One region of the Alkalibacillus sp. S2W genome, then DNA from elsewhere that is predicted to be linked to it. Evidence: riboswitches for the same ligand, from Rfam matches in the RefSeq annotation. Region 1 holds a riboswitch; each other region holds the start of a gene.
The links. A riboswitch is a leader RNA that binds a small molecule or an ion and turns the genes downstream of it on or off. The one in region 1 is predicted to bind thiamine pyrophosphate.
Positions count from the first base shown of each region.

Region 1 (4,128 bases):
TATTGTATTAACTGTTCATTAAGAACATACACCGAATCACAATACTGATCGACTAAATCCATATCATGAGTAACGAATACAATCGTTGTACCTTGTTGCTGAATTTCGGTCATGATCTCCATTAATTCATGAGTCGTTTGGGCATCCTGACCAAATGTCGGCTCGTCAAACAGTAATAGATCAGGAGTTTCGTCTAACATAGTAGCAACACTAAGCCGTCGTTTTTGACCACCACTTAGGGCGAAAGGATTCTGCGATTTTTCATGAATTAAGTGAAAATGGTTTAGTAATTCTCTAGTTCTTGTGTCGATTGTTTCAGCATCATACCCGTTTAATGTCATGCTAAAGGCGATTTCATCGTAGCTAGTATCTGTAATAAATTGATGTTCGGGATTTTGAAAGACAAATCCCATATGCTGACGTAATGACTGTTCTTTCCACTTGGTGAGTGGCTTGTTTAAGAAAGTCATGGTGCCTGCTTCTGGTTGTAAGAGCCTTGCCATTAATTGTAATAAGGTGGACTTACCTGCACCATTTTCACCGACGATTGCTGTCATTTCACCTTTTTTCAGCGTTAGATTAATATTTTGTAAGATTGGTTTGTTCTTTCTGGAAAAAGAGGTGCTTTCCATCGTAAAACACGGCTCTGTGTTGTTTGAATGATTAATCGGTTTTGAATTGGGTGGTGAGTCAAGATATTGTTTTGGGATGAAAATACCATGTTCGATTAGTTGCTGTTGTTTGGTTTGAAAAATAGATTCGACTTCACCATCTTCCATTAGTTCACCTTGTCTATTTAATACTAGAACACGGTCGATCAAATAGAGCCAGTCGTCAGCTTGATGTTCGATTAAAAGAATCGTTAGTTCCATAGTTGATTGTAATTGTTCGGTTAACTGAATAAATTCGAGCTGACTCATCGGGTCTAAGTTAGCTGTTGGTTCATCGAGAATAAGCACGTCTGGTTCTAGTAATAGAACAGAAGCTAGGGCGATTTTTTGCTTTTGGCCACCTGAAAGGGTATGAATCGCTTCGTGCTTATAGTCAGACATTCCAATGGTCATTAAGATCTCATCAATTCGCGCTTCCATCTCTTCACGTGGAGTTTGAATATTTTCGAGTGTAAAAGCGAGTTCATCTTCAACGGTTATCATACAAAATTGACTGTCTGGGTCTTGAAAAACGATGCCAATTTGTTGATTAATCTGGCCTTTTTCAAAATCATGAACAGGTTGACCACGGAAACGAATCACCCCTGATGCAGTGCCTTCAACTGAATCAGGATATAATCCGTTTAAACAAAGCGACAAGCTAGACTTACCCGATCCACTCGGGCCGATTAAAAGTGTTGTTTCATTTTCATATAACGTAAAATTTAGTTGGTTCAGAAGTGGTTCGTCTAACGTCTCGTAGCTAAAGCTGTAGTTGTGAACGGATATGACGGGACTAAGCTGCATCTTGGTCACGGTTTTGTTGACGCTCCTTTCCTAACGCGTAGCCACGAAGAACACCTGTTTTCGCCAATTGGTCGCTAATCCACTTACCGAGTAGAGCCATGATCAGTATGCTACTTATAATGCGTGTGATCAGCATAACGCCAACTAACCACGCTTCATATGCAAAGAAACCAGATGAATAGAAATGCCAAGCGAAGCTAATGATTGCGGTTAATACAGCAGCTAATATTAACACTCGCTTCCGATAATCTTGCCATTTCGTCACAGCAAATGCACTTTCGGCGCCTAGTCCTTGAATAGCTGCACTGATTATAAGTTGTGGGCCAGCTGGACTTCCGATTAAGATTTGAACAGTCCCAGCGATTAACTCTGACATAAAGGCTGCGCCAGGTTTGCGAATAATATAAGCAGCAATAATCGAGACAATGAACCAAATGCCATAAATAAATTCATAGCCAAGAGGTCCAATGCCAAAAGGTGTTAGAGCGCCAACAAGTCCCTGGCCGATTCCAAAGGCTAATAGATAGATTACCGCAAATACGACGCCTAATACCGACAGCAAAACAATTTCTTTCAGTTTCCATTGTTTAGTCATAGTTTACCCCCTATTTATTTGACGGACTATTTGCCGAAATAGTAAAGGTCATTGTTGTGTGTGATACTTCTTGCTGGACAGCTTCGAACGCATCTTGTATCGCATCAAATATCGCTTGCACATCACCATCAAGGCGCGTCATATAATGGGCGGCACTGACATCAACGCCGCGTGCTTTGGACAGATCAATTTGTTCATAGATTTTGTCCATATAGTCCTCCCGTCCAAGCGGGTGAATTGCGAACTTACAACCAGCACGTTGTGGAGCATTGGCTAATTGAGGAGCGTTCACTGGTGCATCTGATTCTGCCATATAGACGTCAGCTTCATTATCTCCAGGGCACCCGATCGAATAAGTGCCTGTCATGGCAACATGTTCACCAGTTTTAGCAGCGTGTAAGAAGATTGCTTTGGTCACATCAAAGATATGCACGATTTTGCCCCTTACACAAGTTGTGACATCATCAGTTTCCTTCCATACTTTCGATTGGTCAACTTCATCCAGAGCGGACAAAAGAATATCGACAAAGTTGTCGCTCATTGGGTAGAGCGTGAATTGAACCCCTGCAATACGACTTGTGTTGCACTGTTGATTCGTCATGACGAATCGCCTCCTTATAAAGTGTCTGTTTATAACAAAAAAACTGCATCCCGTGGGAATGCAGTTCAGCTATTGTGTCGTTACACTTATGGTAGATTAAGCTTCACTGCACTTCCCCACGCTAGTATTACCTAGTTCGGGTCTTGAGGGTCAGGTCCAACCTTCTCAGCCACTTGACGTAGCTCCCCTAGTGCATGATCATCACGTATGCAGTTTTGTTATACTTACATCATAATAAATAAAAGCATGATTGTAAACGTCTAAGATTGCTAGTCTTTGTCGACGGTCATGTCATGAAGGGTGATATTGAGTGAATGAATGGGAGCAGCAAGTGATTCAGAATACGGAAAAATTCGTCCATCGTAAATTAGTTTCTGAGGGTTCTGGACATGACTGGTGGCATATCCAGCGTGTCGTTAACAATGCCAAGCAAATAGCTGATACAGTTGATGTTGATAGGTGGGTTGTCGAAATGGCGGCTTTATTACACGATCTAATTGATGATAAAGTCACCTCCAATGTGGCGGAGAGTCGACAAGACCTCATGAAATGGTTAGAAGATCAACGCGTTTCAGAGCAACAAATTGACCATATATTTGCCATCATCGATACGATTTCATTCAAGCATGGTTACAAGACATTACCGAGCCGTGAAGCGGAAGTCGTCCAAGATGCAGACCGATTAGATGCAATCGGCGCCATTGGTATTGCCCGAAGTTTCACCTATGCAGGGTCTAAAGGCCATCTCATCCATCATCCCGAAGAATCACCACGCGAAACTATGACAGAAGATGAATACCGCCATGAAACCAATACGGCGATTAATCATTTTTATGAAAAATTATTAACCTTAAAAGAACAAATGAACACAGCTGAAGGTTACCGTATCGCAGAGAAACGTCATCAATTTATGGAAACATATTTAGAACAATTTTATGCTGAATGGGATGGAAAATCGTAAATCGTGTTACGTTTTGGTTTAAATGTGGAATAGTGTTATAGAACATTATTATAAATGAAAGGTGATGACATATATGTTGCAATATCAACCTTATCTTGATCAGTTAGCGAATCACACAACTGAATTCCAAGCGTTAGTTAATTCGCATACGAAAGAAGAAATTGCTCGAATGCCGATTTGTAAAGAAGAGCAGATGGAGAAGGCGATTAAACAAGCAGATGAAGCATTCGAAACGATTAAGAATATGCCTGCTCATGAACGTAGTGATATCTTAAATAGAGCTAGCGACATTTTACATGACAATAAACAAATGGTCGCTGAAACAATTGCTCAAGAAGCGGCGAAACCGATGAAGTATGCCTTAGCAGAAGTAGACCGCACTGTGCAGACGTTGAAATTCTCCTCAGTTGAAGCACGAAAGCTAGAAGGTGAATCCATTCCAATGGATGCCGCGCCAAATGGTGCTGGGCGTGACGCTTACACGATTTTTGAACCGATTGGCGTCATTGGTGCC
Region 1 is NZ_CP177234.1:331,427-335,554, forward strand. It holds gene ACKXGF_RS01850 (ABC transporter ATP-binding protein) at 1-1,457, opposite strand, end outside; gene ACKXGF_RS01855 (ECF transporter S component) at 1,447-2,052, opposite strand; gene ACKXGF_RS01860 (YkoF family thiamine/hydroxymethylpyrimidine-binding protein) at 2,063-2,653, opposite strand; TPP riboswitch at 2,750-2,852, opposite strand; gene ACKXGF_RS01865 (HD domain-containing protein) at 2,964-3,614, shown strand; gene ACKXGF_RS01870 (aldehyde dehydrogenase family protein) at 3,688-4,128, shown strand, end outside.

Region 2 (4,128 bases), 370 kb from region 1:
TTTTCGTCTCTAATCTGACCCCCATCATCTTCATTGACAACAGCTACTGGAATTTGGTCGGTTTGCCCATAAGGATCCCAGGAAGCCTCAATATTAAACCATGCATATAATGATGGTAATATGATGAGACCTCCAATCAAAATAGCTGCCACCCAATTACGTATTATGTTCGTCATATCATTCGAAAAAACATTCCAACTATTTTTCATGTGTATACCTTCTTTATTCTTTATTATTTAAAAGTCTTAATCTCAAGTACTCTTCATATATCTTAAAGAGAACCTAACCGAAAGAAAAAGCACCTGGTTTGAAAACTAAATCTCTTTCCTATTTTACTATAATTTCAACCAGATAGCATTCGTTCTTGTTCTGTCCAGTCTTTAATTAACACAAAAGTGATAATTACCATAATAAGACAACATGTGTCCTAAGTGCAAAATCTGAATGCACATAAATCGCTTCTCCATCTCTATATTAACATAATAAAAATGCTCAACTAGGTATTAAAAACTCTACACACTTACTTTTATATTTGTTTGACAAAAAAATAAGATACGATTTAAATAAAAGAATAAAATATCCCACTAGGGATGCCAATAGGCTGAGATAAGAATTATTTCTTAATCCCTTATAACCTGATCTGGATTATGCCAGCGTAGGAAAGTGGAGATGGAATATACATAGTGTCTTCATGTATCAAAACCACTCCAAATTTGAACTATACCCTGAATAAGGACACTGATAAAAAGTGCCCTTATTCAGGGTTTTTGTGTTTCATGACCTTGAATATCCATTTATAATCGAATTAACTAATACGAGCGGGGTTATAAACATGTCTAAAATTATTTTTAGCGAATCACAAAGAAGAGAACTAGAATCCAATTCCAATATCATCAAGGTTTCAGATCGTTCTATTTCTTATTCACCTGAATTTAAAGTGAAAGCTGTAAAGGAAAATGAGCAAGGAAAAGGGCCGCATCAAATCTTTGTTGAACATGGATTCGACTTATCCATTATTGGGGATAAAAAGCCCAAAGAATGTATCAAGCGTTGGCGAGATATGTTTCAGAAGTATGGAGAAGACGGTTTCTTTACAGAACGGCTTGGGAAATCGGCAACAGGACGTCCTTCATCGAAAGAGCTTTCTTCTGAAGACAAGCTAAAGAAAGCTGAAGCGCGCATTGCGTATCTGGAGGCAGAACTAGACTTCGTAAAAAAGCTAGAAGAACTCGAAAGGCAGTCGAAGAAGAAATAACAATATCCGACAAATTTCGATTGATTGAACAAATGGTTAGAGAGTATGGTTTTCCTCAGTTAATTCAATATTTTTGTGAATTAGCAGACGTCAGTCGATCGGGTTATTATAACTGGTTGAAATCAGACGAAGCTCGTCAACAAAAAGAACGACAAGATGAGGTTGCCTATGAGCTCATCGAGAAAATACACAGCCGATATAAAGGAAAAGTTGGCGCTCTCCAAATCAAAATGATCTTAGAGAATGAAGATAACATTGGGATGAACCATAAACGCATCCGCCGCATTATGAAGAAGTACAATCTGATGTGCACCATTCGCAGAGCGAATCCTTATAAACAAATCGCTCAGACAACGCAAGAGCATCAAACGTGCGATAATAAATTAGAACGTCAATTCGATCAACAAGAACCGCATAAAGTCCTCTTAACGGATATCACTTATATCTACTATGCGAAAGGACAAAAAGCTTATTTATCCGTTATTAAAGATGGGGCAACACGAGAGATTTTAGCTTATCACCTCTCGACCTCTTTAAAGATGGACATTATGTATACAACACTTGATAAGTTAGTGAAGCGTGAGGAGTTTGTCGCTCATTCAGACTGTCTCATCCATTCCGACCAGGGAATGCATTACACTCATTCTGAGTTTCAAAAGACAGTAAGAGGCCTAGGCGTAGATCAGTCGATGTCTCGTCGTGGTAACTGTTGGGATAATGCGCCGATGGAGTCTTTCTTTGGGCACATGAAAGTTGGCATTGATTTTAAAGCATGTTCCTCTGTTTTTGACGTGAAGCAAGCAATTGAAGATTACATGACGTATTACAACCATGGTCGATATCAATGGACCTTACAAAAAATGACCCCGGCACAATACCGAAGTCACCTATTAGCATCCTAGCGCTTTTTATTAAACTGTCCATTTTTAGGGTTACAGTTCATGAAAGTGAACGTTTCTTTCACAACGAGCGGTTCTTGTATTCTTGGTATTCTAATTCAATCAACAATCTGTTTCAACTCACCATAAACAATAATCAGATCTGATCCATCGTCACTGTAACATCTGACGAGTGTTAGAGTTTCTTTCCCTCGACGTTTTCAATTATGTCAGTTCGATGTGGCTCAACAACTTCACTATCAACCATTTCATAGATGTACTGCTACTTCCCATCTGAAAGAATCATGTCATCTCCTTTTTTAATATCACGAATTGGAGCAAACAGTAACGAACGGTTCGTATTGTTGTGTCTTGCTAAAGCGTAGTTGCCTCCCCCCCCATTTGTTGAACAGGCTTCATAGTCCCTGCTCCGACGTCCAAATTCTTATTCGTCGTTCCGTATAAAATTGGCAACTCCATTGAAACGGATGGAACAGAGATGGAGCCTAAGACATTTTTTTATTAATGTCAACACCCTTGATTTCAGATGAGTTTAGCGAATCGATCGCATCAATATCAAATTGAGGAAGGATCATGGCTAGCCTTCGTATTAGCCGTGATGGTTTCATGTGATACATTTAATACTTCACCATACTCTTTATCCAATAAATAGGGTTTGATTATATCAATCTAGCGCTGGTTGATAACTAACCAATATAATCCCTAAGACGAACATTCCAATAGCTATCGTTTTCTTCAACATCATCAACTCTTATCTTCTGACATCTTATTTCGATGTAAGAGCCATGCACCGCCGATTAATAAGATTACTCTTATTACAACATATCTTCACTCAAATACGTTATTTGTTTGTGGCAATGTTTCATCTTCATCATCAGAGCCTTGTTCGTGCTCATCTTGCCGCCACCTGATGAAGGTAGACTTTCTTCATAAGTATTGATGATTTGATACACATCAATTTCTGAAGAATAAGCATTTATAATATATTGTACATATTAATGTTAAATTTTTTAACCCTACAATGTTTAGTTAGTTCGTGCAAAATTCCACAGATAAATTTAATACTCAATAAATATAATACTCAATCATAAGCTCCAGATTGGATGAAATGCATACGTTTTTTTAAGTATTCTTTTAGAGGGCTTGAGTTTGTATGGTCAACGATTATAATTTCATCTTCATAATAAATAAAAATTTTTCCTATATGACGATCTAAAACTTTGATAGCACGCTGTTGTACATTGTTGTCAAAAGTCGTCTTAATTTTATATCTCCGAGTTTTCCCCTTATATGTCATAGCACCCATTCTCCCTTCATCATACAAATACATTCAACGTCAAGAGTTTTCACCACATCATGGGTATAGTCAGACAATCATTTCTCAATAGATATAATGGATTTTCTTTTTCGTATTACAATATGTTTATAGTCACATTTGTTAAACGACCATTTATAATTACCTTGAATATTTAAAAATATTGTAATAAAATCTTATGCTTGATTGGGTAAAACATTAAGGCCATATTCAATACAATATACATCATGATAATTGAAATAATTAAGTTAACTGAACCTACCATGAACAATGCGAATCCTGTAATCACAAATAATAGTATTAAACCAATTAATGGTTGCATCATTTTTACATGACCATAGATATGATTATCTAATACAATCATTAGTGAATAAACAAAAATAGATAATAAAATCGCTATAGACATTAAGGAATCAATATGTGATCCATGTAAAATATGACCTGTTAATAAGATTACCATATTTAAAGAAAAGATTAATATTAAATGAGTATAACAAATCCCAAAACCTGTTGTTTCTACATAATCTTTAGTACCAACCTTGTAATGCCACCCATATATGACAAATAATAAAACGATAATAGTAAAATGACCAATGTTCGTGTAACTAATTGCTTGCTCACTTAAATTATTAATAACGCCGACTATGCCTTCTCCAAAT
Region 2 is NZ_CP177234.1:2,734,501-2,738,628, forward strand. It holds gene ACKXGF_RS14130 (YhgE/Pip family protein) at 1-209, opposite strand, end outside; TPP riboswitch at 577-679, shown strand; one part of gene ACKXGF_RS14135 (IS3 family transposase) at 833-1,205, shown strand; one part of gene ACKXGF_RS14135 (IS3 family transposase) at 1,205-2,157, shown strand; gene ACKXGF_RS14140 (low temperature requirement protein A) at 3,624-4,128, opposite strand, start outside.
Region 2: it holds a riboswitch for thiamine pyrophosphate, as region 1 does, so the genes downstream of both, ACKXGF_RS14135 (IS3 family transposase) here and ACKXGF_RS01860 (YkoF family thiamine/hydroxymethylpyrimidine-binding protein) in region 1, are expected to answer to the same signal.

Region 3 (4,128 bases), 650 kb from region 1:
TTGTTTCTGCAGCACAAGAAATTAAGTTAGATGAAGCGAATATTGTGTTAGCAGGCGGAGCAGAAAATATGTCGCAAGCGCCTTTTTCGAATTTTAAACAACGGTTTAAAGGTGTGAAAATGGGTGAGTTATCATTCACGGATATGTTGAACGCGACTTTGACCGATCAATATACCGGTAAAGGCATGGGGATGACAGCTGAAAAATTATCAGAGCAGTATGGAATCTCGCGTGAAGCGCAAGATGAATATGCAGCCCAGTCCCATCAACGTGCTTCTAACGCAGTTGAAAAGGGAAGTTTTGCTGAAGAAATTGTGCCTGTGACGGTGACAAGTCGTAAAGGGAGTCTTGAAGTGGAGCAAGATGAACATATCAAACCAGATTCATCAGTTGATGTGCTGTCTGGTCTGAAGCCTGTGTTCAAAGAAGATGGAACCGTAACGGCTGCGAATTCATCTGGCATCAATGATGGTGCAGCAAGTGTCGTCGTTGCTGGTGAGAAAGCAGTTCGTGATCACGGACTTTCACCCATGGCTGAGATTAAAGCTTGGCACGTAGCAGGTGTGGACCCAACAGTAATGGGGATTGGTCCAGTACCTGCCATTAATGGAGCTTTGAAAAAGGCAGGTTTACCCCTTGATGATATGGATTTAGTTGAAGTGAATGAAGCGTTTGCTGCACAGTATTTGGCAGTGGAAGCCGAGCTTGGGTTAGACCGCAATAAAACAAATGTTAACGGTGGTGCGATTGCATTAGGGCATCCTGTTGGTGTCAGTGGCACACGCATCTTATTGACTGCTGCTTATGAGTTAAAACGTCGCGGAGGTAAATACGCCGTTGTTAGCTTATGTATTGGCGGTGGTCAAGGTATTGCGATGGTGATTGAGAATCAATAAATAGGAAATCAGTCTTGTGGTGAGCTCACTAAAAAATGTGAGTATTCATGAATGGCAAAGTCGATTCCAAGGTTCCTTTATCGACTTTGTTATAAAATAACAGTAATTAAGAGTGAAAAATGGTTAACATAATGTCAGAGTTTTGTTAATATAAATTTAACAAGCAAATAATTTTAATGTAACAAAGCTAGGGGTGCCATTTAATTGGCTGAGAGGAATGATTCCGACCCTTTGAACCTGATCTGGTTTGGACCAGCGTAGGGAAGTGTAGTTGCTCGGAGTTTATTGGATTGTGAATTATGTCCAAGATTATCCAAGTCAACCACTTTCTTATGTCTGGTATAAGAAAGTGGTTTTTTATTTGGAAAATGACGTGATTCAGCTAGATTATTCGTTATTTTCTAAATTAAATATAAAAGGTGGATTTTATAATGAACTTAGCCACTTAAGTCATAAAAAACGCCATGTGAATTTCATGTTATATTGAAGTTAACCACAACACTCAATAAAGGAATGAAATCACATGACGCCATTTAATGATAACATGCCCCGCACTAAGGGCAAACACTTAAGCGCGGATGAACGGTCAAAAATCCAAGTGTTAAAGCAGGAAGGCTATTCTCACCGTCAAATCGCCAAAGTATTAGGCTGTGCGCCGCAAACAATCAATAATGAGATTAAACGGGGTTCGGTGACGCAAGCAAGAGAACAGAAACAAAATGGCAAAACATACCGCTATACGCATCCCGTTTATTTCCCAGATGTCGGCCAACGTCAGTACGAAGAAAATCGGTTAAACTGCGGGCGTATACCGAAATGGGTTGGTATCCCTACATTCATAGAATGGGCGGATACCAAGATGCTTCAGGACGGATGGTCTCCAGACGCTGTCGTCGGTTATTTGAAAGTCCATTTTCCGTATGCCCAAGCCTTACTACCGTGCACTACCACACTCTATCATTGGATCAACATCGGCATTATGCGGACGAAGAATATTGACCTGCTTGAGAAAGTCAGTCGCGCACCTAGAAAGACCGGGCGGCACGGTAAAGAAAATAAGCGCAAGTTAGGTACTTCCATTGAAGAGCGGCCGAAACATATTGAAGACAGAGCAGAGTTCGGACACTGGGAAATTGATACGGTACTGGGCGTTAAAGGTGAAGATGATGAGGTATTACTCACCTTGGCCGAGCGTAAAACACGGTTTGAATGCGTTATTAAAGTCGACCGAAAGGATGCATCATCGATTTCAAAAGCCGTTCAGTCACTGGCCGAGCGAACCGGCACAGACATGCGCGCCATGTTTAAAACCATCACGTCAGATAACGGGTCGGAGTTCAGCACGTTAGAAACGGATTTAAAAGAAACGACCCAAGTCTATTTTAGTCATCCCTATGCATCTTATGAACGCGGCACCAGCGAAAATCAGCACAAATTGATTCGACGGTTTATACCGAAAAGTCACCCCATCAGTCAAGTGAGTCAGCAACAAACCTTACGCGTACAAACGTGGATGAATACCTATCCGCGGAAACAGCTCAATTATCGCACGCCACAGGAAGCACTCATGACAGAGGTCAAGGCAATAGCTTAGATAGTTGTGACATTTCGCTCCCCCCTAGGGGGGAGAGCGTCAACTCTCTTCATCTATTCACAATCTCCCCATAGCAGGGGCTGGCCCAGTGGCTAACTTGTACTTGAAATTTAGGATTAAATATAAAATAATCTTGGAGGGATAATGTATGAAATTTTCAGATTTACTAAGGAAAGAGACGAATCATATTTGGGAAGCGAACTTTAATCACCCTTTCATTAAAGGGATTGGGGATGGAACGTTACCGATGGAATGTTTTCGTTACTATGTCATGCAAGATGCTTATTACTTATCACATTTTGCAAGGATTCAATCGTTAGGTGGGACGAAAGCTAATGACTTTTACACAACGAGCCGTATGGCAGCACATGCACAAGGAACTTATGAAGCGGAATCAGAGCTTCATCGTCATTTTTCAGAAAAACTAAATATTACTGAAGAAGAGCAGGAAAACTTTGAGCCAGCATTAACAGCGTACGCTTATACGTCTCATTTATATCGAGCTGCATACCAAGGCCATTTAGGTGATATTATCTCGGCAATATTACCTTGCTATTGGATCTATCAAGAAATTGGTGACAGGCTTAAACATGTTCAACCTGATGTTCCTATTTATCAAGAGTGGATTAATGCTTATGGTGGCGACTGGTTTAATAAGTTAGTCGAAGAACAAATTAACCGGCTTGATGAAATTGCTGAAAAAGTGACAGAAGCTGATCGTCAACAAATGAAACAGCACTTCACGATTAGCTGCCATTACGAATTAGCATTTTGGGATATGGCTTACAACTTAGAAAAATGGCCAGCACAATCTGAAATAATAAAATCTTAGGATTCTAGTAGTACTAGTTAAATAAGGTGTATTAACGAATGGAGGAATGAATGATGCAAGATTCATTAGTTATTGCTGGTAAAGAATTAAACAGTCGGTTATTTGTTGGGACCGGGAAGTTTGCTGATCATAGCAAAATGAAAGAGACCTTACAAGAATCCCGATCAGAAGTTGTTACAGTAGCGGTACGTCGAGTGGATTTAAGTGGGTCAGATCAATACATCTTAAACGATATTCCTAACCATATGACGTTAACGCCAAACACATCAGGTGCTCGATCGGCTGAAGAAGCTATTCGGATTGCTCGTTTGGCGAAAGCTTCTGGAATGGGGAATTGGATTAAAATCGAAGTGATCACAAACAGTAAATATTTACTTCCGGATAATGAAGAAACGATTAAAGCAACGGAATCACTAGTTAAAGAGGGTTTTGTTGTTCTCCCTTATATGAGTCCAGATCTAATGGCAGCTAAACGATTAGAAGAAGCTGGAGCAGCAACAGTCATGCCATTAGGTTCGCCCATTGGATCGAATCGTGGTATTCGCATGAAAGAAATGATCCAAATCATGATCGAAGATATTAAGGTACCTATTGTTATTGATGCTGGAATTGGTCGTCCTTCTGAAGCGGCAGAAGCAATGGAAATGGGGGCAGATGCTGTTTTAGTTAATACAGCCATCGCAACAGCAAAAGACCCAGTCGCGATGGCTAAAGCTTTTGACTTAGCTGTTCAAGCAGGTCGCTCGGCGTATATGTCTGGAATAGGCTCATCATCAACAAACGCTAAGGCATCTTCTCCTCTCACA
Region 3 is NZ_CP177234.1:986,314-990,441, forward strand. It holds gene ACKXGF_RS05425 (acetyl-CoA C-acetyltransferase) at 1-896, shown strand, start outside; TPP riboswitch at 1,076-1,177, shown strand; gene ACKXGF_RS05430 (IS30 family transposase) at 1,420-2,490, shown strand; gene tenA (thiaminase II) at 2,639-3,322, shown strand; gene ACKXGF_RS05440 (thiazole synthase) at 3,376-4,128, shown strand, end outside.
Region 3: it holds a riboswitch for thiamine pyrophosphate, as region 1 does, so the genes downstream of both, ACKXGF_RS05430 (IS30 family transposase) here and ACKXGF_RS01860 (YkoF family thiamine/hydroxymethylpyrimidine-binding protein) in region 1, are expected to answer to the same signal.